Regions from separate parts of the Mycobacterium adipatum genome, predicted to be linked through region 3. Evidence: predicted binding sites of a transcription regulator. Region 3 holds the regulator's gene; each other region holds the start of a gene.
The links. The regulator LexA, encoded in region 3, represses DNA repair genes until DNA is damaged. The targets are predictions, from matches to a motif close to CGAACANNTGTTCG.
Positions count from the first base shown of each region.

Region 1: the regulator LexA is predicted to act here: its motif matches at 8,224-8,237, upstream of A7U43_RS07840 (HNH endonuclease signature motif containing protein).
Region 2: the regulator LexA is predicted to act here: its motif matches at 7,334-7,347, upstream of A7U43_RS00270 (HNH endonuclease signature motif containing protein).

Region 1 covers NZ_CP015596.1:1,641,378-1,651,156, forward strand. The annotation lists gene A7U43_RS07800 (phytoene desaturase family protein) at 1-469, shown strand, start outside; gene A7U43_RS30045 (hypothetical protein) at 466-621, opposite strand; gene A7U43_RS07805 (UBP-type zinc finger domain-containing protein) at 664-1,005, opposite strand; gene zwf (glucose-6-phosphate dehydrogenase) at 1,016-2,512, opposite strand; gene A7U43_RS07815 (SRPBCC family protein) at 2,569-3,009, shown strand; gene A7U43_RS07820 (SRPBCC family protein) at 3,118-3,555, shown strand; gene A7U43_RS07825 (GntR family transcriptional regulator) at 3,644-4,342, shown strand; gene A7U43_RS07830 (NCS1 family nucleobase:cation symporter-1) at 4,422-5,969, shown strand; gene A7U43_RS07835 (aspartate/glutamate racemase family protein) at 5,966-6,682, shown strand; gene A7U43_RS07840 (HNH endonuclease signature motif containing protein) at 6,776-8,077, opposite strand; gene puuE (allantoinase PuuE) at 8,350-9,264, opposite strand; gene alc (allantoicase) at 9,261-9,779, opposite strand, start outside.
Region 2 covers NZ_CP015596.1:48,639-58,417, forward strand. The annotation lists gene A7U43_RS00240 (HemK2/MTQ2 family protein methyltransferase) at 1-144, opposite strand, end outside; gene A7U43_RS00245 (cellulase family glycosylhydrolase) at 809-2,386, shown strand; gene A7U43_RS00250 (cellulase family glycosylhydrolase) at 2,672-4,498, shown strand; gene A7U43_RS00255 (glycoside hydrolase family 16 protein) at 4,505-5,338, opposite strand; gene A7U43_RS00260 (hypothetical protein) at 5,524-6,690, shown strand; partial or broken gene A7U43_RS00265 (IS481 family transposase) at 6,869-7,275, shown strand; gene A7U43_RS00270 (HNH endonuclease signature motif containing protein) at 7,495-8,796, shown strand; gene A7U43_RS00275 (FAD-dependent oxidoreductase) at 9,016-9,779, shown strand, end outside.
Region 3 covers NZ_CP015596.1:3,944,543-3,954,321, reverse strand. The annotation lists gene A7U43_RS18765 (molybdopterin guanine dinucleotide-containing S/N-oxide reductase) at 1-4, opposite strand, end outside; gene A7U43_RS18760 (acyl-CoA dehydrogenase family protein) at 102-1,259, shown strand; gene A7U43_RS18755 (LGFP repeat-containing protein) at 1,375-3,444, shown strand; gene lexA (transcriptional repressor LexA) at 3,452-4,126, opposite strand; gene A7U43_RS18745 (LysM peptidoglycan-binding domain-containing protein) at 4,348-4,845, shown strand; gene nrdR (transcriptional regulator NrdR) at 4,921-5,382, shown strand; gene A7U43_RS18735 (PhzF family phenazine biosynthesis protein) at 5,384-6,082, opposite strand; gene A7U43_RS18730 (alpha/beta fold hydrolase) at 6,096-7,118, opposite strand; gene A7U43_RS18725 (proteasome assembly chaperone family protein) at 7,124-8,098, opposite strand; gene sthA (Si-specific NAD(P)(+) transhydrogenase) at 8,199-9,605, opposite strand.

The DNA.
Region 1 (9,779 bases), 2.3 Mb from region 3:
CCGCGGTATCGTGCCCGCCGACCCGGCCATCGCCATGCAGATGCCCTCGGTCAAGGACCCCGGCCTGGCGCCACCGGGAAAGCATGCGGTGTCCGCATTCTCGTTGTGGTTCCCCGTGGAAGAATCGGCAGGGGCGTCATACGGCGAGCTGAAGAACCAGATGGGCCAACGCGTGATCGACAAGATCAACCGACTGGCCCCCGATTTCGAGAGTCTGATATCCCGGCACACCACGTTCACCCCCAAGCATATGGGGACCATGTTCGGCGCGCCGGGCGGTGACTACTGTCACGGCCTGATCCACCCGGAACAGATGGGGCCGAATCGGCCGGGCCCGAGAGGCTATGCGGATCAAGAACTCCCGGTGCAGGGGCTCTATCTGGGCAGCGCCGGCTGCCACGGCGGGCCGGGCATCACGTTCATCCCCGGGTACAACGCCGCCAAGGCCGCGCTGGCCGACGCGCGTTAGTCGTCGTCCACCGCGCTGCCGTCCGGGGTCGCGCCGCCTTCGTCGGACCAGTCGGAGCGGTCCTCGGCTCCCTTGGCAGGGTCGCTCATGACATCGTCGCGCGCGCCGTCGGCGCCGGCGTCTGACTCGGTGGTCTTGGGATCTGCGCTCACAACCGGAGAACTACCCGTTCCGCCGGGTGCGGAAACAGCCCGTCAGCCGCGCTGAAGCTGCTGCATCCAATCCCGGGGCACCCGCCCACGCGGACCCGGCACCGGCTGATCGGTGGGGTGGGCCTGCGGTGCAGCCAGATCGGGCCCGTCGTAGTAATCGTTGGTGGCGTAGTTCCAGAACCAGTCCTCGCCGGGTTCGAAGCTACGGATGACGGGGTGCCCGGTGTCGCGCCAATGCCGGGAGGCGTGCTTGGCCAGCGAGTCATCGCAGCAGCCGATATGCCCGCAGGCCGCGCACCGGCGCAGGTGTACCCACCACCCGCCGTCGGCGTCGCACTCCACGCATCCGGTACCGCTCGGGGGTCTGGTCGGGTCGACGTCCACCCGTGCGAGTCTACTTCCGCTCCCGCCAGGCCCGCTCGAACGGCAGCCGCCACGCGTTCGGGGCGATCAGCTGGTGGATGGCGTTGGGCCCCCACGTGCCGGGCTGATACAGCTTGGCCGGTGGTGGATCGTCGAGCAGTGCAGCCGAACGCTCCCACAGGGATTCGATGCCCTCGGCGGTGGTGAACAGGGTGTGGTCGCCGCGCATCGCGTCCAGGATGAGGCGCTCATAGGCCTCCAGTACGTCGCCGTTGGTCGGGATCTCCGTGGTGGAGAACTGCATCGACATCTTGTCCAGTTTCATGCCCGGCCCGGGCCGCTTGCCGTAGAACGACAGCGACACCTTGGAGTTGTCGGCCAGGTCGAAGGTCAGGTGGTCGGGGCCCTGGGAGCCGACACCCGAGCCGGCCGGGAACATGGTGCGCGGGGCCTCCTTGAAGGCGATCGAGATGATGCGCATGCCCTCGGCCATCTTCTTTCCGGTCCGCAGGTAGATCGGCACCCCGGCCCACCGCCAGTTGTCGATGCCGACCTTGAGCGCGATGAACGTCTCGGTGTCGGAATCTCTTGCCACCCCCTCGAGTTCGCGGTATCCGGCGAACTGCCCACGCACGACGTCGTTGCACTGGATCGGGAGCATGGAGCGGAACACCTTGTTCTTCTCCTCGCTGATCGCGCGCGGCTCCAGCGCGGTCGGCGGCTCCATCACCACGAATGCCATCACCTGGAACAAGTGCGTGACCACCATGTCCTTGTAGGCGCCGGTGCTCTCGTAGAAGTTGGCCCGCTCGTCCAGCCCGAGCATCTCGGGAATGTCGATCTGGATGTGATCGATGAAGTTCCGATTCCAGATCGGCTCGAACAGCCCGTTGGCGAACCGGAACGCCAGGATGTTCTGGGCGGCCTCCTTGCCCAAGAAGTGGTCGATCCGGAAGACCTGGCCTTCCTCGAACGTCTCGTGCACGAAATCGTTCAGCGCGACCGCGCTGGCCAGGTCGGTGCCGAACGGCTTCTCCATGACCACCCGTGAGCGGTCCACCAGATCGGCCTCCCGCAGCATCGTGATGACGGCGCGGGCAGCCTTCGGGGGCACCGAAAGATAGTGCAGCCGTTGGGCGTTACCGCCGAGTCGGGCATCGGCCTCGGCGACGGCCGCGGCCAGCGCCGCCGGGCCGGCACCCTGCGGGACGTAGCTGAGGATCTTCGAGACATTGGCCCACTGTTCGTCGGTCAGCTTGTGTGTGCCGAACCGCTCGATGGCGTCCTTGACCAGCGCGCGAAACTCATCGTCGGTGAGATCCTCCAACGAGGTCCCGACCACCTGGATGTTGGGCGCCAGCTCCGACTGGTCCAGGTAGGCCATCCCGGGCAGCAGTTTGCGTTTGGCGAGATCGCCGGTGGCGCCGAACAGGACGATGACATGGGGTTCGAGCGGGTCGGTGTCGCGGCGGTGCGGGCGGGCACCCGGAGCGGGGTAGGCGATGGTCTGCGGGTTCTCGGCGGCCATGGCGGGGATGTTGCCATCCCTACGTTAACGCTGCGCGACATCGCTACTGTCAGGCCATGGCAACCAGCGTTTCCCGTGAAGTGGTCATCGAAGCGTCCCCGGAGGAGATTCTCGCCGTCGTCGCCGACGTCGAATCGACACCGACCTGGTCGCCCCAATACCAAAAGGCCGAGGTGGTGGACCGCGACGCCGAGGGCCGCCCGCGTCGCGTCATCCAGACCATCAAGACCGTCGGCATCAGCGATCAGCTGACCATCGACTACACCTGGGAGGACAACAAGGTCAGCTGGGTGCTGGTGAAGGCCAGTCAGCTGAAGTCCCAGGAATGCAGCTACACGCTGACGCCGGAAGGGGACAACACCCGGGTCCGCTTCGACATGACCATCGACCTGGCCATCCCGCTGCCGGGGTTCATCCTGAAGAAGGTGATGAGCGGAGCGATTGACGTGGCGACCGATGGCCTGCGCAAGCAGGTGCTCAAGGTGAAGAAGGGCTAGCCGGCCGGCCATTCGCCCCCGGATTTGCTGCCGACGGGCGCGTAAATTGGCAACGCCCAGATCGCTGAAATCCTTGCACGATCTTAAGAGCGGTCTTATATTTGCTTGATGGTTGTCAGAGCGTCGAGAGAAGTCCTCTTCGACGCCTCGCCGGAGGCGATCCTGGATGCGCTCGCCGATATCGACGAGGTGCCGACCTGGTCCACCCTGCACCGGTCCGCCGAGGTGGTGGACCGCCATCCCGACGGCAGACCCCATCACGTCAAGGCGACCGTGAAGATCATGGGGATCACCGACAAGGAGATGCTCGAATACCACTGGGGTGACGACTGGATGGTCTGGGACGCCCAGGACACTTTCCAGCAGCGCGGCCAGCACGGCGAGTACAAGCTGATCCGCGAGGGTGACCGCACCCGCGTCCGGTTCGACCTCATCATCGATCTGGTCGCGCCGATCCCGGAGTTCCTGCTGCGCCGCGCCAAGAAGATGGTGCTCGATGCGGCCGTGGACCGGCTGCGTACCCGGGTCACTCGCTTTTACGGCTAGTCATCAGGGTGGGCGGGGCGGCGCTTCGCTCGCCGGCGGCTAACCGCGCCGAAACCGTGCCGCAACACGGCCGGCCTAGTCTCGGCGGATGGGGGTCAGGGGCTCGGTGCTACTCGAATGCCTGATCGCCGAGCGGGCCGGAACCTCCCAGGACGGGGTGCTCGGCGAGCTGCGCCGCGCGATTCTCGACGGTGGCGTCCCGCCCGGAACTCCGATCCCGCTCGCCGAGGTGGCCGAGGTGTTCGGGGTGAGTCAGATCCCGATCCGCGAGGCATTGAAGACACTCGTGGCCGAGGGGCTGGTCTCGCACCGTCGCAACGGGGGCTACACCGTCGCGCTGCTGACCGCCCAGGAACTGCGCGAAATGTACATCGTGCGTGAGACGTTGGAGTCCGCCTCGCTGACCGCCGCGGTGCACAATGCCACCGACACCGACCGTGCCGCCGCCGTGATCGCCCACCAACGTCTGGAGCAGGCGATCCGGGACGGTGATGCGGCCGCATATCACCGCGGCAGCAGGAAGTTCCATGCCGCGCTCACCGGTCCGTCGCGCATGCACCGGCTCCTGCACATGCTCGAGGGTGCCTGGAATGTCACCGAACCGGTGCAGTCGATGGTGCATGTCAGCCACACCGACCGCGCCATCCTGCATGCCGACCACCGGGCCATGCTGGAGGCGTTCCTGGCCGGTGACGTCACGGCGCTGCTCGATGTCTCCGAACAACACGCCGCGCGGCTCAACGCCGTCATCGCCACCCTGCCGCGGCACACCGGTCTGCTGGCGTGAACGAATATATTTTCGACGCAACCGCGCGATAGTTCCAGCGAAACAGACGGGAAACAACGCGGTCGGATAGTCGGCAACCATGACCGATACCGTTGTACCTCCGCATAACGCGCCGCCGGGAGCCGTTGTCGGCGCCGGTGACATCGTCGAAGCCGCCGGTCACCCCGTCGGCGGCGGCGTCATCAAACCCGGTTACGACCCCCGGCTCACAAACGAGGACCTCGCCCCGCTGGGCAAACAAACCTGGTCCTCGTACAACATCTTCGCGTTCTGGATGTCCGATGTGCACAGCGTCGGCGGGTACGTCACCGCGGGCAGCTTGTTCGCGCTCGGGCTGGCCAGTTGGCAGGTGCTGATCGCACTGCTGGTCGGCATCAGCATCGTGTATTTCTTCTGCAACCTGGTCGCCAAACCGAGCCAGGTGGCCGGGGTGCCGTATCCGGTGATCTGTCGCACCGTCTTCGGTGTGCTCGGCGCCAACATCCCGGCGATCATCCGCGGTCTGATCGCGGTGGCCTGGTACGGCATCCAGACGTTCCTGGCCTCGGCGGCATTGGACATCGTGCTGATCAAACTCTTCCCGAGCCTGGCCCCGTACGCCGTGGTCGCCGACTACGGATTCGCCGGGCTGTCGCTGCTGGGCTGGGGCAGCTTCCTGCTGCTGTGGGTGCTGCAGGCCTGCGTCTTCTGGCGGGGTATGGAATCGATCCGCAAGTTCATCGACTTCTGCGGACCCGCGGTGTACGTCGTCATGTTCATGCTCTGCGGTTACCTGATCTACAAGGCGGGTTGGGGCGCCATCGATTTGAACCTCGGTGGGGTCACCTACACCGGTTGGTCCTCGGTGCCGGTGATGTTGGGTGCCATCGCGTTGGTGGTCTCCTACTTCTCCGGCCCGATGCTCAACTTCGGTGACTTCTCGCGGTACGGAAAGTCGTTCGAGGCGGTGAAGAAGGGCAACTTCCTGGGCCTTCCGGTCAACTTCCTGGTGTTCTCGGTGCTGGTGGTCGTCACCGCATCGCTGACCCTGCCGGTGTTCGGTGAGCTCATCACCGACCCGGTCGAGACGGTGGCGCGCATCGACAGCACCTTCGCGATTGTGCTGGGCGCGTTGACCTTCGCCATTGCCACCATCGGCATCAACATCGTCGCCAACTTCATCTCGCCGGCATTCGACTTCTCCAACGTCAGCCCGCAGCGGATCAGCTGGCGCGCCGGCGGCATGATCGCCGCCGTCGGTTCGGTGCTGATCACCCCGTGGAACCTGTACAACAACCCCGAGGTGATCCACTACACGCTGGAGACCCTGGGAGCGTTCATCGGCCCGCTGTTCGGTGTGCTGATCGCCGACTACTACCTCATCCGCAAGCAGAAGGTGGTGGTGGATGATCTGTTCACCATGGACGAGTCCGGGAAGTACTGGTACACCAAGGGATACAACAAGGTGGCCGTCATCGCCACCGTCGTCGGAGCGGTGCTGGCCATGATCCCGGTGCTGCTCGGTGGATCGGTGACCGGCATGCACACCGCCGCGCAGTACAGCTGGTTCATCGGCTGCGGTGTCGGCTTCGCCATCTACTACCTGCTGGGCAAGCGGGACGCCCTGGTTGCAGAATCGGTGTCGTGACGCGCATTTGGGTGATCAATCCGAACACCACCCGGGCCATGACCTCGACCGTCGAGGTCTGTGCCCGGGCGGTGGCGGCCGTGGGCACCGAGGTGGTCGGTATTACCTCCGAGTTCGGGCCGCCGTCGATCGAGTGCCACTACGACGAGGCGATGAGCGTGCCCGGGCTGCTGGCGGCGATCCGCCGCGGTGAGGCCGAGGGTGTCGACGGTTACGTCATCGCCTGCTTCGGGGATCCGGGCCTGGACGCCGCGCGGGAGGTGGCGGTCGGCCCGGTGATCGGTATCGCCGAGGCCGCCATGCATGCCGCCAGTCATCTGGGCCGCGGTTTCAGCGTCGTGACCACGCTGAGCCGCACCATCGGGCGGGCCGAGGATCTCGCCGAGCGTTACGGGATGGCGCGGTTCTGCCGGGGCTATCACGCCTGCGAGATTCCGGTTCTGGATCTCGAAACCGACCCGATGGCAACGAAAATCGTCACCGATGCCTGCCGGGAGGCCGTTGAGCACGACGGTTCCGACGCGGTGGTGCTGGGCTGCGCCGGGATGGCCGATATGTGCCGGCACATATCGGAGGAGATCGGTGTCCCCGTGGTCGACGGTGTCACCGCGGCCACGTTGATGGTGCAATCCCTGGTGACGATGGGTCTGCGCACCGGCAAGCGTGGTGAGTTCGCGGCACCGCCGGCCAAGGAGTACGTCCCACGGGTGTAGGTCGTGGTGGCGGGTCCGGCGGGGTGTTGTGCCGCCGGACCCGCTGTGCGGGCGGCTTCACTGTGGAGTTATCAAGGTGCGGTGCAGGTGTGGTTATGCCGCGGTGGGTAGGTCGGTCATGGTGCGTCGGGCGTGGGAGCGCAGGTGCGCCGGTTCGGGTCCGGTCGGGTCATGCGGTGGTATGAACCAGGGATGGCGGTCGGAACCGAGGTAGACCTGCCAGCCGCCGTGGTGGATGGCGGTGTGGTGCAGCCGGCAGAGCAAAACCCCGTTGTCGAGGCTGGTGGTGCCGCCGTGTTCCCAGGGGGTGATGTGGTGGGCGTCGCACCAGGACACCGGTCGCCCGCAGCCGGGGTGTGCGCAGCCGCCGTCGCGGACCGCCAGGCCTTTGCGGATCGCGGGGGTGAAGAGCCGTTCGCTGCGCCCCACATCCAGTGGTGCGCCCGAGTGGTCGACGGTCACCGTCGTGAGGGTGCTGTCACAGGCGATCAGCTCGGCCGTGGCGGCGGTGATCGGCCCGCCGAACCCGAGGGTGTCCACGCCCTGCGTTGCGGGTCGGATGAGGGTGACGTGCGGGAGCACCCCACCCGACATCGGGCGCTGCGAGTTCGAGAGGTAGGTGCGCAGTATCTGCCCGAAGGCGTCGGCGCGGCGCCGCCCGGCCGGGCGGGGGTCCGGGGATCCGTCCGGCAGCGGGATGGGCCGAGTTAACGGGTCCAGGGCGGCGAGCAGTTCCTCGCCAGTGAGCGCATCGAGGTCGAGGGTGGCCGCCACCCGCCCGTCCTCGGTGTGCACCACGCTCATGTCGTTGAGGTCGGCGTTCTCGGCGACCGGCACCGCACCCTCCTCGGGAGATGAGGTGGCGGCTTTGGCGATGGCGATCCCGCGGGCCTTCTTATCCACCCCCGACGGCGTGCTCTGAATCATCAGGGTGGTGACGACCTCGGTGCGCTCGTCGTCGGTCAACGCCACCCGGGCTTCAATGTGGCTGACGCCTTTGCCGACGGCGTCGGCGAACTCGATCCCGACCCCACCGAGGCGCTGGGCCCGGGTCAGCGCCGACAGCCGGTGCGCGGCCCGCCCCACCCGCACGGCTCGATACGCCGCACCGGGGGCCACCCCGATGTTGGTGAGCAGATCGGCCCCCGACCGTAGGTGCCGCCGCGCCGGAATCCCGGCCCGCTCGGCGGCCACGACCGCGGAGGCGATGACATGATCAGCCAGGTTGCGCAGGGTGACCGCGGCGGCCAGCACCGCCACCACGGCCTCGTCGTCAACACCGCGGCGGGGAGCGTCGAGCAGATGAAACAGGGGGCGATCCTCCTCCCGCGCGGCGACAGGGGTGAGGTCATCGATCAACGCGTCAACAAACGTGTCGAGATCAGTGGCGTCCATAGGGATACCGGCTTTCACAGAAGGTGCCCGCACGGGGGCACGATCAGTCAATACGGTCCGCAGGGCCCCAAAGGGGCCATCGAACCTCGCGGCGACCGGAGTCGCGGTCTGAGCTCACCGGATGATGGCAGGAGCTACATCGCATTCGAACTTATGTTCGACTATACGTGCGAATGTCAACCTGTGCAAGGGGTTTCTCGACGAATGTGGCTATGAGTTCCGGTGACGATGCTCCGCGCACGAGGTTCGGGGCGGCTCGCCGGGGCTCTGGCCTAGTCGAGGTGCAGTGGCGCCGGGTGAACCGTCCGCCAGTGCTCGGCGATCTCGATGCGCCGTGCCACCCACACCCGGTCGTGCGATTGCACGTGGTCCAGGAACCGCTGCAATGCCGCGGCCCGTGCGGGCCGGCCGACCAACCGGCAGTGCATACCGACCGACAGCATCTTCGGTGCTCCGGCAACACCTTCGGCGTAGAGCACATCGAATGCGTCGCGCAGGTGCGCGTAGAACTCTTCCCCGTTGGCGAACCCGGCAGGCGAGGAGAATCGCATGTCGTTGGTGTCCAGGGTGTACGGCACCACCAGATGATCCTGGTCGCGCACCGTCACCCAGTACGGCAGATCGTCGGCATAGGAGTCCGAGTCGTAGACGAACCCGCCGTGCTCGACCACCAGGTCACGGGTGTGCGGAGAATCCCGGCCGGTGTACCAGCCCAGCGGGGCCGCGCCGGTCAGGTCGGTAAGGATCTGCACCGCCTCGGCCATATGGGCACGTTCGGTGTCCTCGCCGATCAGCTGATAGGACTTCCAGCGCAGGCCGTGGCAAGCGATTTCGTGGCCCAGCTCCGAGAATGCCGCCACCGCTTCGGGATTGCGCTGCATCGCACGGGCCACCGCGAAGATCGTCAACGGCAGACCGCGCTGTTCGAAGATCCGCAGAATTCGCCACAGCCCGGCGCGTGAGCCGTACTCGTACATCGACTCCATGCTCATGTGACGATTGCCGAACGGTTCGGCCGGAGTCATCTCGGACAGGAATGTCTCCGACGCCGGATCCCCGTCCAGGATCGAGTTCTCTGATCCCTCTTCGTAATTCAGCACAAACTGCACGGCGATCGCCGCGCCGCCGGGCCACCGGGGGTCGGGGATGTCGCGCCCGTACCCGACGAAGTCCCGCGGGTACGTCACGCCAGCTCCCCGAACAGCCGGAGCCGGGCCAGCCCGCCATCGGGGTAGATGTCCAGCCGCACCTCGGTCAACACATCGTCGGCGTCGATGAGGAACTTGTGTCTGGTGTCGGGTAGCAGGTCGGTACGCGCCAGCAGTTCGACCGCCGTTCCGTCGGCCCGGAAACCGGTGAGCGCGGCCGCACCGGGGGAGTTGCCGATGAAATAAGAGGTGTCGATCTCGGCCAGGTTGATCCTGCCGGGCCCGGCCAGCCGGAACCGCACCCAGTCATTGGCGTCATCGCGGCGGCGGGCGGTCTCCCAGCCGTCACCCATCACCTGGGCATAGCCGGGGAAGATCAGATTCTGCGGGGAACTGTAGAAGCGATTGGAGCAGTCCAGGACAAGCCCGCCGTTCTCCAGCGCGGCGAGATCGAGGGGGCCGACGCCGAAGAACCGCTTGTCCGGCAGGCCCTCGCCGTGCACCCGCAGCCGTGCAACCCCGCCGTCGGGGTAGATGTTCAGTCGTACATGGGT
Region 2 (9,779 bases), 1.9 Mb from region 3:
GTCGGCGACCTTCGAGCCCAGCGCCAGCCCGGTTTTGTACATGACGTCCACCAGTAAGGCGGAGTCCTCACGCGGCGCATACACACCGTCGGCGACGGTGCCGATCAACCGGGAGTCGGGTTCGTACGAATGTGCGGTGGTCACGTGTACCTCTCAGGGGTTCTCAACGGGCCGAGACGGAATCGCGGCCGGCACTGCCGCCTGGATGCCCCGGATGCCCGTCAGCCAAACGACGGCACCGCGTAGACCTCGCAAAATGGACGGTCTGCGCTGCGCGGCCCAGGGCCGTAATCCGTTACGGCGCAGTCGGACCGAGGAGTCGCGCGCTGCCGATGCCGCTTGTCGCGAAGTCCCATCACGCGGCCAGCGGGAGCGGCCAGCAGGAAAATCGGCAGAGGCATCGATGCGCAGCAAATTTGACCTTGATACACGTGGTTACCCTCACGTTTGCCAGACAGCGATAAATGGCGTGTATGAAAATTACAGATCCGGCAATTGAGCCAAAATTTTCGACCTTGATAAATACGCATCACGACGCGCTTAGGCAGGGTCTTCTCAATGAGAAAGTCGACACAAATATGAACCGATAAATGGTCCTGAAATGCGCTTACATGTTTTTTTCAAGATCGGCGCGACATTATACGAATACATTTTCCCGAACGGGTCGATTGAACTCTTCAACGGCCGGGTACTGCTCGAGTTGTCCGGGGTGTGAAGCACACCACAACTACTGATCCTGAGTTTGCGGAAGTTTGGAGATGGCATGATGCGGGGCCCCAATCAGCGGGCAGCAAAGCCGATTCGCTCGATGGCTGCACCCTTGTTCGCGTGCACGCTCGTCGGCGCAGCAGCGCACGTGGGTGCCGCGCCGCCGTCGAGCATGTCGCCGCACGAGGATGCGGTCCGGCAGGTCGCGGTGGATGTGTCGCTGACTGCGGCGATCGACACCTCGTCCAACGCCGTCGGCATCGCCGAGTCCGAGCTGTACTTCATGACGCCGGAAGAGGTCGGCGTCGCGCTGGACACCATGCAATCCATGGGCGTCACGCAATTTCGGATGTTCATCCCCTGGCGTGCAGTCGAGCCCATGCCCGGTGTCTACAACTGGACCGAGGTCGACAAGGTCATCGACGCCGCCGAGCAGCGGGGCATGGCCGTCCTGGGCGCCGTCACGAGTACGCCTACCTGGGCATCGGATGTTCAGGACTCCGCATATGGTGCCCCACGCGACCCGGAGGACTTTGGTGCATTCATGGGCGAACTGGCCAGCCGGTACGGCGCCGGCGACGGCGATCCCGAATCCGCACGCATCTCCGCCTACGAAATTTGGAACGAGCCACAGAGTTCCGTCTTCTGGTCACCGCGGCCCGATCCGGCCGCGTACACCGAACTGTTGAAAGCCGGCTATACCGCGATCAAGGCGGTCGACCCGAGCGGCACCGTGGTGGGCGGGGTGGTCACCGCCGGCCTCACGTGGGGTGGGGTCAACATCAGCCCCGTCGAGTTCGTCCAGACGATGTACGAGAGCGGGGCGGCGGGCTATTTCGATGCGCTGTCGTACCACCCGTACAACTACGACTGGAAGTTCGGCGACGGCGCCGGCAATGCCATTTCGGCGGTGGGTCAGCTGGAGGCCATGCAGGCATTGATGGAACAGTACGGTGACGGTGAGAAGGAGGTGTGGACAAGCGAATACGGTCTCCCCACCTCGTATGTCTCGGAAGCACAGCAAGCCGAGTTCATCGACGACTTCATGGACACCTGGTCCGAACACGAAGGCACCGGCCCGATGTTCATCTACTCCCTCGTCGACCGGAACAGCGCGTCGACCGACGTGGAGGACACCTGGGGACTGTTCCGCGACGACTACACACCCAAACAGGCCGCCGCGGTCGTGCAAGCATGGATCGCAGAGAACGGCCCCGCACCCACCGAGGAGCTGCCGCCGATCGACGAGATCCCTGACCTCGGAGTGCCGACGGAACCGATCGACCCGGTCACCGAGGAGCCGAGCACCGAGGCGGTCGATCCGGTGGCAGAGGCGGTGGCCAACTGGCAGCAGTCACTCGCCGATGCCGCCGCGAACTGGGCCGCGGCATGGGGCCAAACTGACTCCACGACAAGCACATCGACCACCGTGCCCTCGACCACCGGGTTCGAAGCAGAGGATGAAGAACCCGCCGACGCAACGGATCCCGCACTGGAGAGCACGGACTCCGCACGCGCCGCGCTGGTGGAGGCTACCCAGGCCGAGCCGACCACGACCGAGACGGAGTCGGAGTCGGAGTTGACCGACACTTCGACCACGACGGGATCGGAGTCCACGGACGCCGAATCCGCGGGCAGTACCGAGAGCGACAGCTCGACCAGCGCCGCGCAAGGGTAACCACGACCGGTCAGCCGGGGCAGGAGTCCGCCTACCCCGGCTGACCCCCGCTCACCGCAAATCACGCGTGCATCGAGCCCCGCCGTCGAGAACGAATTTCCACACGGAGCACCCGCGGCCGCACAGCCCGGCGCAGCTAAGCCCGTGCACTGTCTGGCGGCGCCGCAGTCCACTCCCGACAACCGCTGGCAATCGGTGTCATTGCGGTTTTTGGCCGACCCCGTTGCGCTAATGTCTGCATTGGCCGAGCTACCGCCGGCCGATGTCGACCGGTCGGGAGTCGTCATGAGCAGGTCAGCTCTTCGAAGCCTTCGACGGCGGGCGGTCATCACCGTGTCCTCGACCGTGGTCCTCGCCGCTGTCTGTGCCACCACCGAACTCCGGCCGCCGATCGAGCCGCGCGCGGCGTCCTACGCCGTCGACATGGCCGCCGCCATCGACGAGACACCCACCACCATCGGTCTGGCCGATTCCAACCTGGTGCGCCTGGGCGACGAGGCCCTCATCGACGAACAACTCGACATGATGCAGGCCTTGGGTGTGCAGAACGTCCGCATCGGCATCTCCTGGGTATCCACCCAACTCACGGAGAACGGAAACTTCTTCTGGGGCGCCACGGACTACGTCATCAACGAGGCCAACCGGCGCGGGATGGGTGTACTCGGGGTGTTGCACGAGACGCCGGCGTGGGCGGGCAGCCCGCCGCTGTCGGGCACACCCGATCTCGAAGCATTCGGTAAGTTCGCCGGCGCGGTCGCCGAGAAGTACGAAGGCAAGATCTCCGCTCTGGAGGTGTGGAACGAACCGAACGGACGGTTCTTCCTCAACCCGGTCGACCCCGTCGCCTACACCAACATGGTGAAGGCGGCCTACACGGCCATCAAGGCGCATGACGATCCCGACGATCCCGACGACGACATCACCGTTGTCGCAGGCGTACTGGGCTCCGGCCGGACCCTCGGCGACAACTTCACCATGAACCCGGTCGACTTCCTGCAGGGCATGTACGACGCCGACGCCCACGGCTATTTCGATGCGTTCTCGTTCCATCCCTACCACTACGACATCCCGTTCTCCGAGGGCGAGACACAGTCGGACTCCCCGATACTGCAGCTGCGTGAGCTCAGGACGCTGATGGAACAGTACGGTGACGGCGCCCTCAAGGTATGGGCGAGCGAATATGGGCTGCCCACAACTCCTTTCGACCCGCAGCATCCGCTGCTGTACAACTCTCCGGAAAAGCAGGCCGAGTTCCTCGCGGACTTCCTGGCCAGTTGGCAGCGGGAGGCCGGCACCGGTCCGATATTCATCTACTCGACCCGGGATATCAACAGCGGCAGCCCAAGTGATCAGGACAACTTCGGTATCTGGTACACCGACTGGCAGGAGAAACCGGCGGTCCAGGTGATCCGCGATTTCCTCGAGGATCTCGAACCCGACAATCCCGTCCTCGACGCCATCAGGGCGTTCGTCACCCGGGTCGTCGAGATCACCGGCGAGGTGATCAACGATGTGGTCGACTTCGTGGTCTGGGGCGCGGAGGTTCTCCTCGATGCGACGGTGTGGGTGGTCAAGACCATCGCCGAGGTGACCGTCAACGTCGTCGAGGGCATCGTGGACATCACCTCCAAGGTGGTGCACGGTATCGCCGACGTCATCACCACCGCGGCGAACTGGGTCGTCGAGAAGGTCAGGAGCTGTCTGGGGATCGAGAGTGCGCCGCCGGCCGAACGCCGGATATTGCCCGCCGCAACGGCATTGGCGATCGATGACTCCACGGTGGACGAGGAGCGAGAGTCACCGGGCGCGGACGAAGCGACCGGGCCGGACGTCGTTCAGCCCGACGTCGGCGACGCTACAGTCACCGAACTCGCAGTCGCCGAACCCGAAGCCACCGAACCCGAGGCCACCGACGTCGTCGAACCCGGCGTCTCCGAGGCCGACACGGTCGAAGACCCACCATCCGAGCCTCTCACCGCGGCACCCGATACCGAGGAGGCCGAGGAAACCGAGACGGTGCCGGTCACCACCCGGGCGACGGCAAGGACCGCGCCGCGAACGGTGCAGACAGCCAAATCGCCCAGGACCGCGGCGTCCAGCGGTTTGCGGTAGCGGGCGTCAGAAGACCCGGATCCAGTCGACCAGCATCTCGGCCGGGTAGGTTCCCCCGGCGGGCTCGCGCCCGCCGGATCCCCCGACCGCGATATTGAAGATCGGTGCCAGGGTGTAGCCGGGATCGTTGAAGGGCCAGGGGTCCAGCGAGTTGGCCGGCACCGTGAAGTATGGCTCCATCCCCGGCTGGTAGTCCTTCCAGAAATACAGACCGGTCGGCTGCCACGTCATCCGCCAGGTATGCCAGGCGCTGTCCACCGGATGCTTGTCGGTCGCCATCATGGTGCCGTCCAGTTTCGCGTGCACGGTGGTGCCCGACGGCCAGTCACGGTTGCCGTACCACTCCACCAGGTCGATCTCGCCACCGCGGACCGGGTCGTCATTGAGCAGCCAGAAGGCCGGCCACGCGCCGTCGGTCAGACAGTTCAGCTTGATACGGGCTTCCCAGGTGGTGCCGATGCCGCCGCGCCAGTTACCGATGATCTTCGCGCTGGCGTACTTCTCCTGGATATTGGCGCCCTCCCCGCGGGTGGCGCGGATGACGAGGTTGCCGTTGCCGTCCTGGAAGACATGTTCCTGGTCGGTGACGTAGCGACCCATGTTGTAGGGCTTGTCCCATTCCACCGGGTTACGGATGGTTTCCCGCTGCGGAACGATGAACCATGCGGCCGGGTCCGGGGGCGAACCCGCGGGGCCGTTGAATTCATCCTGGAACAGCATCGTCGGCACCGCGGCCCCCGGGCCGGGGACCGGTCCGGGGGGTACATCACCGGGCACCGGCTCTGCGTGGGCCACCGGGGAGGGCAAAGCCGCGGCGGCCGCTCCCAGTCCGAGCATCATCAGGGCGCTGCGTCGATCAAAATCAGGCACAGCCGAACCATAAACGAGGTCGCACAGGTTTCGCGCGCAACCACGCGAACAGCGAACTCCATGGACCGTGAAAAGGAAGCCCCCACTTTCACCGCCAGCTCGGCTAGCGTTTGCGTCGGCAAACTACCAGATCCGATGCAGGAGTCATTAAAGGCATGGCCAACAACGTATTTCGGCAGACCCTGACCGCGGGCGTGGTTCTTGCCAGTGCCGGTGCCATCGCGCTGGCACCCGTGACCGTGACTCCCGATGCTCCTGCGGTCATCGACACACCACGCGTCGTCAGCACAGCCGTGATGCCGGCCGGGCTGGTCCAAGACCTACAGCTCATCGGCACCGGGGCCCGGTCGGCGGTGGAGCAGAGCGTGGACGCACTCACCCGCAAGATTCCCGATCTGTGGTGGACGGTGCACGAGCAGTGGCCCGACGCCGACCTGCTGCATTGGAACTACGCCCTGGTCAGCGACATTTTCCTGGCACCGATCACACCGCTGCTCATCGGCCCGTTAAACGACGCGGTGGCCGAGGCCGTGGCCCGCAACTTCCCGATCCTGGGCGACGAGATTCGCCGAATTCCCGATTTCGTCGAGTACGCGTTCGTCCGGTTGATCGGGCCGGTTCTGAGCGCGATCGGCGGGGCCGGCGTGGCGCACTCCGAAATCTTCTACTCGATGACGACGCTGCGCATCGAGCCGTTCATCGAGGCCATCGTCAGAGCGCCGTTCCACGTGATCGACGGCCTGCTCTTCGGCGGGTACGGCGACCTCGGCCCGATCCTGCCCGGCCGAGAAGGGCAGTACATTCCGGCGCCCGGCCTGTTCACGCCGTGGGGCCAGCCACCGCGGGTCCGCAATATCAAGACGCCGAACGACATCGCCACCACCACGTCCGTCCCCGACGCCGGCGCGAACATGGTCAGTCTGGTCACCGATGCCACCGATCAGGTCGTCGAGACCACGGTGCGTACCGCCGTCGAACCGGTTGTCGAGACGGTCGGCACCGAGACCGAGACCGTCGGTGACACTCCCGAGCCGACCACCGCGGTAGCCGGGGACACCACCTCACCTGAAGCCGACGCCGAACCCGAGACGGTCGCCGACGAGGCGGGCACCACGGCCGAAGCCCTCAAGCCGGTCAGGCCAGTCAAGGTCGACCCGGCGGCCAGAATTCGACAGGGCATCAAGAACTTCCGCACCGGATTGCACAACACCGCGAAGAAACTGACCGGCCGCGGACCATCGTCACGCCCGGACTCGCGGTCGGAGAGCTCCCCGAGCGATTCCGCCGCGTCGGAATCCCCGGGCGCGAAGGACGCTGAATAACTCGGTAGCAATGTGGGCAGTCGTCTGCACCCGAAGCGCCGGTCGTGCGTCGGCATCCCTGAGAGATCGCCCTTGCGCGCGTGTCATGTCTCAAGACATCGGTGACAGTTCTGCATCAGGACATCGGTGACACTTCGAGGGTTCTTGGTGGTGACACTTCTGCGCCGAGGCTGCGGGGGTGGCCGTTAATGAACCTATCGATCCTCGTGTCCGGTTGGCGATCTCACAGTGGCTGATGACGCGCCGCGTGGGGCGGTCTCGACGTTCTGCGCCGAGCACGGCATCTCCCGAAAGTCGTTCTACGCGTTACGTCAGCGCGCGAAGACCGATGGGCAGGCCGAGGTGCTCGAACCCAAGTCTCGGCGGCCCAAGTCGAGTCCGTCGAAGTTAACTGAGGAGGTTAGGCAGCAGGCCGTGGCCGTGCGTGCCGCTCTGGAGGCGTCCGGCCGCGACCATGGACCGATCAGCGTGTACGACAAAATGCACGCGATGGGCTTGCCGCAGGTCCCTTCCGTCGCCGCGTTGGCACGGATCTTCCGTGAGGCCGGTGTGGCTCGTCTTGAGCCCATGAAGAAGCCCCGCTCGGTGTGATGTCTCAGGACATCACATCGCCCTTGCGCGCGGCCTTGATTCGGCGTAGTATCGAACACAAGTTCGAATGCGACGTAGCTCCCATTAGCACCCGGTGAGCTGCAGACCGCGACTCCGGTCGCCGCGAGGTTCATTACGTCCTGGGGGACTTAATGAACCGTAGTACTAACTGATCGTGCCTTGTGGGCACCTTCTGTGAAAGCCGGTATCCCTATGGACGCCACTGATCTCGAGACGTTTGTTGATGCGTTGATCGATGACCTCACCCCTGTCGCCGCGCGGGAGGGCGATCGCCCCCTGTTCCATCTGCTCGACGCTCCCCGCCGCGGTGTTGACGACGAGGCGGTGGTGGCGGTGCTGGCCGCCGCGGTCACCCTGCGCAACCTGGCCGACCATGTCATCGCCTCCGCGGTCGTGGCCGCCGAGCGGGCCGCGATCCCGGCCCGACAACACCTGCGCACGGGGACCGATCTGCTCACCAGCATCGGCGTGGCCCCCGGCGCAGCGCACCGAGCCGTGCGGGTGGGCCGGGCGGCGCACACCCTGCCGGCACTGACCGCGCAGCAGCGCCTCGGTGCGGTCGGGATCGAATTCGCCGACGCCGTCGGCAAAGGCATCAGCCACATCACCAGTCGGGTGGCCCTGTCCGAGGAAGACCGCGCCGAGATCGTGACGACATTGATGACCCAAACCACCCCCTCGTTGGTGGACAAGAAGGCCCGCGGGATCGCCATCACCAAAGCCGCCACCTCATCCCCCGAGGAGGGTGCGGTCCCGGTCGCGGAGAACACCGACCTCAACGACATGACCGTGGTGCAAACCGAGGACGGGCGGGTGGCGGCCACCCTCGACCTCGATGCGCTCACTGGCGAAGAACTGCTCGCCGCCCTGGACCCGTTAACTCGGCCGATCCCGCTGCCGGACGGATCGCCGGACCCCCGCCCGGTCGGGCGGCGCCGCGCCGACGCATTCGGGCAGATACTGCGCACCTACCTGTCTGGCTCCGGGCGCCCGATGTCGGGTGGGGTGCTCCCGCACGTCACCCTCATCCGACCCGCAACGCAGGGCGTGGACACCCTCGGATTCGGTGGCCCCATCAGTACCGCGACCGCTGAGCTCATCGCCTGTGACAGCACTTTGACTTCGGTGATCGTCGACCACTCGGGCGCACCACTGGATGTGGGACGCAGCGAAAGACTGTTCACCCCGCTCATCCGCAAAGGGTTAGCCGTGCGTGACGGGGGCTGCGCACACCCCGGGTGCGGGCGGCCGGTGTCCTGGTGCGATGCCCACCACATCACCCCCTGGTCCGCCGGGGGCACCACCAGCCTCGACAACGGCGTCCTGCTCTGCCGACTCCACCACACCGCGATCCACCACGGCGGCTGGCAGGTCTACCTCGGCCCCGACCGCCACCCCTGGTTCATCCCACCCCACGCCCAGGGCACACCAACACCCGAGCATCTGCGCTCCCACGCCCGACGCACCATGACCGACCTACCCACCGCCGCATAAACCACACCTGCACCGCACCTTGAAAACTGCACGGCACCTTGAAAACTCCACAGTGAAACCGCCCGCACAGCGGGTCCGGCGGCACAACACCCCGCCGGACCCGCCACCACGACCGGATCTGACCAGAGCCGTACTGCCAGAACGGGTTTGACGGCTCTCCGAGACCCGGTCATCGTGGCACGGACATCGACGATGACGAGAACCGGTAGGTTACTCACCATGGGCACGGCATTGCAGGCCGTCGTGGTCGGCTCCGGGATCAGCGGCCTGACCACCGCCATCTCGCTGCTGGAGGCCGGCCACGCGGTGCGCATTGCGGCCGCCGAGCGCGCCTTATCCACCACCTCGGCCGTGGCGGCCGCGGTGTGGTTCCCGACCCATGTCGCACCGTGGGAGCGCGTATCGGGCTGGGGTGCACACACCTTCGATGTGCTCGCCGAGCAGGCCTCGGCGCAGGTACCGGGGGTCGTCATGCGTGAGTCGCTGAGCCTGTATCGAGAATCGCCGGGCGAACCCGCGTGGACGGCCGCCGTCGGCAATCTCCGACCGGCCCGCGCGGACGAACTGCCACCGGGCTATGCCCACGGATTGCGCTATGCGGTGCCGTTGGCGGAGATGCCCCGTTATCTCCCATGGCTGGAGGAACGGGTCCGAGCCCTCGGCGGCGAAGTCGACCAGCGCCGGCTGCGTTCACTGGACGACGTGGGCGAGGAGGCAGACGTGGTGATCAACTGTGCCGGCCTCGGCGCGGGCGCACTGGTCGACGACCCTTCGGTGTATCCGGTGCGAGGCCAGATCGTCCGGGTCAGCAATCCCGGCCTGACGATGTCGGTTCGTGACGAGGAGCATCCCGGCGGTCGCGCGTACGTACACCCCCGGACCGCGGACTGCATTCTCGGCGGCACCCTGGACGAGGGCCGATGGGACACCACGGTGGACGAGACCGTCGGAGCGGCGATCCTGGCGCGGTGCGCCGACCTGGT
Region 3 (9,779 bases):
ACACGCACCGATCCTAGAGCCCCGGCCGGCGGCTCTACCAACCATCTGGTTGGTATATGTTGGGCGCCACGCACCCTGATACCAGTACCGGAGGTCACACGATGGGCGTCGTCAAATACGACCGCACCCTGTTCGAGCCCGAGCACGATCTGTTCCGCGAGTCCTACCGCGCCTTCCTGGAGCGCCATGCGGCACCGTTCCGGGAGGAGTGGGAGAAGGCCAAGATCGTCGACCGCGAGGTCTGGCGTGAAGCCGGTAAGCAGGGCTTTCTGGGCATGGCCGTTCCGGAGGAGTTCGGCGGCGGCGGCAACCCGGACTTCCGCTACAACGTCGTCATCACCGAGGAGACCGCCGCGGGCCACCACAGCGGACTGGGTTTCACCCTGCAGAACGATGTCATCGCGCCGTACCTGATCGAACTGGCCACCGAGGAGCAGAAGCGGCGCTGGCTGCCCGGATTCTGCAGCGGCGAAGTGATCACGGCGATCGCAATGACCGAACCCGGTACCGGCAGCGATCTGCAGGGCATCAAGACCCGCGCCGTCCGCGACGGCGACCACTACATCCTCAACGGGTCCAAGACGTTCATCACCAACGGCATTCACGCCGATCTGGTGATCGTGGTGGCCTGCACCGACCCGGAGAAGGGCGCGCAGGGCTTCTCCCTGCTGGTGGTCGAGCGCGGGATGGCGGGCTTCGAGCGGGGACGCCACCTCGACAAGATCGGCCTCGATGCCCAGGACACCGCCGAACTGTCCTTCACCGATGTGCAGGTTCCGGTGGAGAACCTGCTCGGCCAGGAGGGCATGGGCTTCCTCTATCTGATGCAGAACCTGCCCCAGGAACGCATCAGCATCGCCGTGATGGCCGCCGCGGCGATGGAGTCCGCGCTCGAGCAGACCCTGCAGTACACCAAGGAGCGCAAGGCGTTCGGCAAGCCGATCGGCAGCTTCCAGAACAACCGGTTCGTGCTGGCCGAACTGGCCACCGAGGCGACCGCGATCCGCATCATGGTCGACGAGTTCATCCGGTTGCACCTGGACCGCAAGCTCACCGTCGATCAGGCGGCGATGGCCAAGTGGTACAGCACCGAGGCGCAGGTGCGTTTGGTGGACCGCTGCCTGCAGTTGCACGGCGGCTACGGCTACATGCGTGAATACCCGATCGCGCGGGCATTCCTGGACTCCAGGATCCAGACGATCTACGGCGGAACCACCGAGATCATGAAGGAGATCATCGGCCGCGGCCTGGGGGTGTGAAGGTCCGACACGCATAACGCGCAGGTGGCGATATCCCACGACTTCGTGGTCGGCTGACGCAAAGTTGACGAACGCGATACTTTCGTGTGGTTTTGCACGACTTCGGGGAGGACCGATGACCAGGCAGCGATCCCGGCTTAGCAGGATTGCCGGGCGGCTTGCGGTAGGGCTCGTGAGCGCCGGATTGTTCGCGTCGGTGTTGATGGCGCCGCCGGCCGTCGCCACGCCGGAAAGTGATGCCGACGCGGCGATCACCGCGGCCTGGGAGACCGGCGGCGGTGAGACCGGTCCGCTGGGCCCCAAGGACGGTGGCGTCTACCCGGCCGGTGACGGTTTCGGGCAGAACTTTGCCTCGGGCAAGATCTTCTTCACCCCCGATACCGGCGCGCATATCGTCTCCGGCGCGATCCTGGAGAAGTACGAGTCGCTCGGCGGTCCTGCCGACAGTGACCTGGGCTTCCCGACCATCGACGAGGGCCCCGGCCGGGCGGCCAACAGTCGCAACTCCACCTTCAGCGCGCCGGACAAGCCGGTCATCTTCTGGACGCCGGACACCGGTGCGCGGGTCGTGCGCGGCGCCATCAACCAGGCCTGGGATGCGCTCGGGGGTTCGGCCGGAGCGCTCGGCGTACCCAGCGAGGATGAGACCACCAATGGCGATGTCGTCACCCAGAAGTTCACCGGCGGTGAGATCTCGTGGAACCGCAAGACCAAGGCCTTCACCACGGTGCCGCCTGAGCTGGCAGGTCAGCTCGGGGCCATCGAGGTCCCCTCGGACGCCACCTCTGCCATCGCCGCCGCCCGCCGTGCCGCCGGCGGCGCACTCGGGCCGCTGGGCGCCGAGGAGGGCGCGCAGTACGCGATCGGCGCCGACGGCGTGGGGCAGAACTACGCCGGCGGCAAGATCTTCTACAGCCCCGACACCGGCGCCAACGTGGTCACCGGACAGGTGCTGGCCAAGTACGAGAGTGTCGGCGGGCCGACCGGCGATCTGGGGTTCCCCACCACCAGCGAGGCCGATGGCGGACTGACCCCGCAGAGTCGGGTGGTCGAGTTCGCCGCGGAGGACCAGCCCGTCATCTTCTGGACACCCGATTTCGGCGCCGTCATCGTGCGTGGCGCGATGAACGCCGCATGGCAGAAGCTGGGTGGCGCCACCGGTGAGCTCGGGGCGCCGAAGGCCGACCAGACCGAGAACGGCGATATCGTCAGCCAGCAGTTCAACGGTGGTTCGATCTCGTGGGACCGGGCGGCCAAGAAGTTCAGCACCGAGCCCGCCGGTCTGCAGTCTCAGCTCGCCGGACTCGAGGTGCCGGGCGCGGACGCGCCGCAGGCCCCGGCGGACGGGCCGCAGGCCGACGGCGATTCCGGCAAGGGCGCCAGCTGGTTCTCCTGGTGGTGGCTGCTCGGCCTGATCCCGCTGCTCGGTGTGCTCGCGCTGATCGGCGTCGCGGTCCTGCGTAACCGCCGTCCCCGCGACGGTGACCACTTCGGTGACGGCCACTTCGACGACGGTCACCACGACGGTGAGGATCCCTACGAACGCGGCTACAGCGGCGGATACGGGGACCGCTACGAATCCGGGTACCCCAGCCGCCCGGAACCGGCTCCCTACACCCCGCAGAGCCCGTGGGCGTCGGCGCCGCCGGCCGAATCCGGCACCGAGGACGGTGACGACTACAGCGGTGACGACTACGCCGACGAGTACGACAGCGACGAGTACGACGGCGACGGATACGACGGCGACGGATACGACGCCGACGACCACGACGGCGAACCCGCCGCGGAGCGCGATGTCGACGCCGACGATCTCGAAGAGCTCGACGCCGAGCAGGATGCGGTGCTGAGTTTCGACGACGACCCGGACGCCGTGGACACCGCGCCGACGCGGATCGAGTCACCCACCGCGGTGATCGCGCCGCCGCAGACCGCGTACGAACCGGATTTCCCGAGTGGGCGTCACGCCGCGATACAGGACGACGAGCCCGAGGACGCCGGATGGACCTCGATGCGGCTGGCCACCGGTGACCGCTACCGGGCGCCGGAGGGCTACCCGATCAAGGCGGACACCAAGACCGGTTTGTACTGGGCTCCGGGGAGCCCGGGCTACCGCGACACCGAGGCCGAGATCTGGTTCGCCAGTGAGGAATTCGCCCGGACGAACGGATTCGTCCGGGCGGACTGAGGGTCCGTCAGATCTTGCGGATCACGGTGACGACCTTGCCGAGCACCACCGCGTCGTTACCGTCGATCGGTTCGAACGCCGGGTTGTGCGGCATCAGCCACACCTGACCGCGGGTTCGCTTGAAGGTCTTCACGGTCGCCTCGCCGTCGATCATGGCCGCGACGATATCGCCGTTCTCGGCGACGTTCTGCTGGCGGATGACCACCCAGTCGCCGTCGCAGATCGCGGCGTCGATCATGGATTCGCCGACCACCTTCAGCAGGAACAGCGAACCCTCGCCGACCAGCTCGCGGGGGAGCGGGAAGACCTCTTCGACGGCCTCTTCGGCCAGGATGGGGCCACCCGCGGCGATCCGGCCGAGCACCGGCACGAATGTCGGTTCGGGGAGCGCGTCCGACCCGGCCACATCGGTGGTCACGATGGGGGTCACCACATCGTCGGAACCGCGCACGTCCACGGCGCGGGGCCGGTTCGGGTCCCTGCGGAGGTAACCCTTGCGTTCCAGGGTGCGTAGCTGGTGCGCCACCGACGAGGTGGAGGTCAGGCCGACGGCGTCGCCGATCTCACGGATGCTCGGCGGATACCCGCGACTGGTCACGGAGGTGCGGATGACCTCCAGGATGGTGCGCTGACGCTCGGTCAGGCTGGAGCGTGCCTCAGGGGTTTCGGTGCTGTCGCTCATGTGCCCGAATGTAGTCGCCACCGCACAGATAATCAAACATGTGTTCGAGGCGTGTCGTGTTCGCCCTCGGCCCGGCGGGTGGCCGCGCGGGACGCGTCCACTTGTCGGTGCCCCGGTCTATCGTTTCGCAACAGTTCGATCACATGTTCTATTCATCGAACACATGATCGACTAGCATTCGAACACAGAAGCGAAAGACCCCTACTCGGAGAGGCGCTCAGATGACGATTCTCGAAGCTCGCCCGGACACTCGGCACAGTGCGTACGCCCCGGCTCGGTCGCCGCGGCCCGCAATGGCCGCCGAGGTGTGGCCCCTGCCCCGCGACGTCGTCGTGCGCCGGCGTCGTGTCCCATCCTCGCGCCGCCCCGGTGGTGCACCCCTGGGCCACCGCGGCAGCGGGGTGCTGATGTCCCGCGCCTCGCACCGGCGCCGGCCGATCACACCGGCCGCCACGGTGCTGCTGGCCCTGCTGGCCGGCGCAATCACCCTGTGGCTCGGGCTCGTCGCCCAGCTGGGCGGTCCCACCGAAGAGCCCGTCCAGCTGCCCACCCGCCTGTCGGTGGTGTACGTGCAGGACGGTGAGACGCTGCAGCACATCGCCCACCGGGTGGCCCCGGATGCGCCCGCGGGCCAGATCGTCGAGCGCATCCGCGAGCTCAACAAGCTCGAAACAGGCACGGTGCAGGCCGGGCAGACGCTCATCGCACCGATCGGCTGACGCGTGCTCTGCGGTACCCAGGTAGGCTCGACGACATTCGAACTGGTCGATCTGCGGTGCGGCGAAGGAGCGGTGATGCACTGTCCGTTCTGTCGTCACCCGGACTCACGTGTCGTCGACTCCCGGGAAACCGATGAGGGTCAGGCCATCAGGCGTCGCCGGTCCTGCCCGGAATGCGGCCGTCGATTCACCACGGTCGAGACCGCGGTGCTCGCGGTCGTCAAGCGCAGCGGGGTGACCGAACCGTTCAGCAGGGAGAAGGTCATCAAGGGTGTGCGCCGGGCATGCCAGGGCCGACAGGTCGACGATGATGCGCTCAACCTGTTGGCACAACAGGTCGAGGACGCCGTGCGGGCCGCGGGTTCGCCCGAGATTGCGAGCCACGACGTGGGACTCGCGATCCTCGGCCCGCTCCGCGATCTCGATGAGGTCGCCTATCTGAGGTTCGCCTCGGTGTACCGGTCCTTCACCTCGGCCGACGATTTCGAACGGGAGATCGAGGCGCTGCGCGCCCACCGTGTCTCCACCTCCGGCTGATTCAATCCAGTCGGACGCCGGCGTCGGCTACCACCCGGCCCGCGATCTTGACCCAACCCGCCGGGTCCCACCACGTACGAATCTCGGAGCCTCTGCCTTGGGTGATGAGCAGATCTCGGCTCAGGTGGTCGGTCATCCGTACCGCCGCCGCGCCGGTCGCCTCGTCCTCGGCGATGCCGAGGTGCGGCGCAAACATCCGGGACCGCAGAGCGCCCCGGCACTCGTCCGTCCACGCCCAGAGGTAATGCTCGACGTCGTCGGTGTAATCGGCGGTGTCGGCGGCCAGCACCTGCTCGACCGACTCCAGGTGGTAGATGGCCATATCGGGTGCCCAGTCCGATCGGGCGCTGATCACGGTCCACTCGCCGTCGGCTTCCGGCAGATACTCCACCTGCACCAGACCCGCCGGGACGTGCAGCGTCCGCACCGGTGTGCCGCGCTGCTTGAGCCACCACGCGGTGCCCACCGTCGGGTGCCCGGCGAACGGTAGTTCGGCGACCGGAGTGAAGATCCGCATGTGTGCGCTCGCCGCTCCCGGCTCCGGAAGATCGACGAACACCGTTTCGCTGTAACCCAATTCGGTGGCCACGCGTTGGCGGTCGGCCGGATCCACGGTCGCCGCATCGATCACGCCGAGGGGATTGCCGAACTCGCCCCGTGCATCGGTGAACACTCGCAGGACTGCAACATCGACGGCCATACCCCGATGGTAGTCAGGTGGCGCTGCGCTCGTCGGCGCCCATCGCGTCGAGCACGGCGACCCTGGTGTTCAGCGAACCGGTGATCGCGCGTTCGCTCATACCGGTGCGCAGCAGGCCGCGCAGCAGTTCGTGGTCGTACTCCGCGGGAATCGTGGTGTCGATGAAGTGCTGCACCACGTCGACGAAACGGTCAGGGTCGTCGTGAAAGGGGAAATGCCCGGATCCCTCGAAGATCTCCAGCGTCGAGCCCGGCATCGCGGCATGTGCGAGCCATGCGTGGCTGACCGGGATCACCGAGTCGTGGGTACCCCAGACCAGTTGCACGGGAACGGATTCGGTCAGATAACAGCGATCCAGCATGGTGACCACCTGGCCGCGCCAGTCCACGACAGCGCGCAGCGTCCTGGCGAACGCCGAGGATGCCGTCGGCTCGGGGAGATCGGCGAGCACGCGCAGGGCGTCGGGCAGATCGCGGCCCAGTCCGGTCGACCCGAACAGGGCCCCGCCGATGCGTCCGGCCGCCTGCAGGGCGGGCAGCACCAGCGGCAACCGCAGCAGCGCCAGCGCTTCGGTGGCCCCCGGCAGTGCCGCGACCCGCAGCGCCACATTCACGTCCTTGCTGACCCCGCCCGCGCCGACCAGCACCAGCCGGTCGACCAGCTGCGGAAATTGGTAGGCGAACTGCATGGCGACGCCGCCGCCCAGGGAGTGGCCGACGACGGTCACCCGGTCGATGTCCAGCACGCTGAGCAGATCGCGCATGCCGTTGGCGTAGGCGGCCACCGAGTAATCGGCGCGCGGCTTGTCCGACTGTCCGTGGCCCAGCAGATCGGGCGCGATCACCGTGAAACGCCGCGCCAGCATCGCCTGCACGGTGTGCCAGGTCGTGGAGTTGTCGCCGATGCCGTGGATCAACAGGATCGCCGGACCCGAACCCGCGACCCGGAACGCTCGACGATAGCCGTGGATGGTGCGGAACTGCAGGGCCGGAGAGATCTCCGGCACGCTGCGCAGGTTCGGCTTGCGATCGGTCATGTCGGTCACTCCTCGCCGTCGGTGAAGCCCTCCCCGAACTTGCCGTCCGCCTGCTGGGCGAGGAATTTCTCGAACTCGGCGCCCAGTTCGTCACCGCTGGGCAGTTCCTCGTCACGTGCCAGCAACGAGCGATTTTCCTGAGCGGCAACGAACGCATCGTACTGACGCTCCAGCTGGGCCACCACTTGAGCCACCTCGGCGCTGGCCTCGACCTGCTCGTTGATCTTGGTGTGCACCTCGGCGGCGGCCTCCCCGAGCGCGGCCAGGGGGATCTGCAGCGCCCCCGCCCGGGCTGCCTCGGCGAGCAGGGTCTCGGCGGCCGGTGGGTAGGCGGTTTGGGCCAGGTAGTGCGGCACGTGCACGGTGAATCCGACCGCGTCGTGCCCGTGCTGGCTCATCCGGAATTCCAGCAGGCTGGACACACTCGCCGGTACCTGAACCTCGCCGACCCACGGGGTGTAGTCGGCGATGAGCTCGGAATTTGCCGAGTGCGCGGTCAACGTGACCGGCCGGGTGTGCGGGACCGCCATCGGGATGGTGCCCAGGCCGATGGTCTGCCGCACGCCCAGCCGTTCGGCCAACAGCCGCACGGCGGTGACGAAACGCTCCCAGCGCAGGTCGGGCTCCATGCCGGCCAGCAACAGGAACGGGGTGCCGACGCTGTCGTGCAGCGCGTAGAGGTTCAGCTCGGGCTGGTCGTAGCTGGCGAAGTGATCGGTCTTGAACGTCATCATCGGCCGCCGTGACCGGTAGTCCAGCAGTTCGTCGATGGCGAACGACGCGACCAGCTCGGTGTCGAGGGTGTCCTTCAGATGCTGGGACGCCAGCTTGATGGCGTGACCGGCATCGGAAAATCCTTCCAGCGCGTGGATCATCACTGGCCCACGACCGTCCGTGGCGGACAGTTGTGGGGCAGGAAACTCCAGCTCGTACATACCGTTCTGCTCGGGCTGGTAATGCTGCTCCTGGTTATCGGCCATGTGGTTCACCTCCTGTTCACTAGTGTCTCGCACTTTGTCGCGGTGCTCGTGTGCGACCCCGGACATTGGTGCAACACAGGGGAGGTGGCGGGAAGTCCCGTCAGCTCTTGAACTGGCTGAGCGCGCGCAGTTTGTTCATCACGTCGAGTGCGGCGACCTTGTAGGCCTCGGAGAACGTCGGGTAGTTGAACACCGCGTCGACGAGGTACTCGACGGTCCCGCCGCAGCCCATCACCGCCTGGCCGATGTGCACCATCTCGGTGGCGTTGGTGCCGAAGATGTGCACGCCGAGCAGGCGTAGGTCCTCGGTCGACACCAGCAGCTTGAGCATGCCGTAGGAGTCCCCGGCGATCTGCCCGCGGGCCAGTTCGCGGTAGCGCGACACCCCGACCTCGTACGGCACGGAATCCTTGGTCAGATCGACCTCGGTGGCGCCGACATAGGACACCTCGGGAATCGAATAGATGCCGATCGGCTGAATCTCGGTGATCGAATGCGTCGGCTCGCCGAATGCGTGATACGCGGCGAGGCGACCCTGCTCCATCGAGGTGGCGGCCAGCGCCGGAAAGCCGATCACGTCGCCGACGGCGTAGATGTGGTCGACCTTGGTCTGGTAGTTGTCGTCGACGAAGATCCGGCCCCGGCCATCTGCCTCCAGCCCGGCGGTGGGCAGGTCCAGGTGATCGGTCTGCCCCTGCCGCCCGGCCGAGTACATCACCGTCTCCGCCGGGATCTGCTTGCCGCTGGCGAGCGTGGTGACGGTCCCGGCGGTGCCGACGTCGACGGCGGTGACCTCTTCGCCGAAACGGAAGGTCACCGCCTGGTCGCGCAGATGGAACTTCAGCGCCTCGATGATCTCCGGATCGCAGAACTCCAGCATGTTGGGGCGCTTCTCGACGACGGTGACCTTGGTGCCCAACGCGGCGAACATCGAGGCGTACTCGATACCGATCACGCCGGCGCCGACCACCACCATCGAGCTCGGGATGGACTTGAGGTCGAGGATGCCGTCGGAATCCAGCACCCGCTGCTCGTCGAACTCCACGCCGGCGGGGCGGGCCGGTTTGGTGCCGGTGGCGATGACGATCTTGCGGCCGCTGACGGTCACCCGCTCGGCGCGGTTGGGATCGTCGACGTGCACGGTGTGCGCATCGAGAAAGCGGGCGTGCCCGACGTAGAGCTCGATGCGGTTGCGCATCAGCTGCGAGCGCACCACGTCGATCTCCTTGCCGATGACATGCTGGGTGCGGGCCAGCAGGTCGGCGGGGGTGATCTTCTCCTTGACCCGGTAGCTGGCGCCGTACAGCTCGCGCTGGTTCATCCCGGTGAGGTAGACCACCGCCTCGCGCAGCGTCTTGCTCGGGATGGTGCCGGTGTTGACGCAGACACCGCCGAGCATCAGACCGCGTTCGATCACGGCCACGGTCTTGCCCAGTTTGGCGGCGGCGATCGCGGCCTTCTGCCCGCCCGGACCGGAACCGATGACGACGAGGTCGTACTCCTGCATGGAACCCATGGCTGACGTTCCTACGCCGGGAACCGCCAAACCGGATGTCTGTGCCGCTAATTGCGTGTGAACAAATTCGGCACAGTCGGCTCGGGAACTTCGCTGCGGTGTCGTTCGTAGGTACTTGTGTGAGACGCGCCAAGCGCAAACGCCGAAGACCGCGCCCGGCCACCG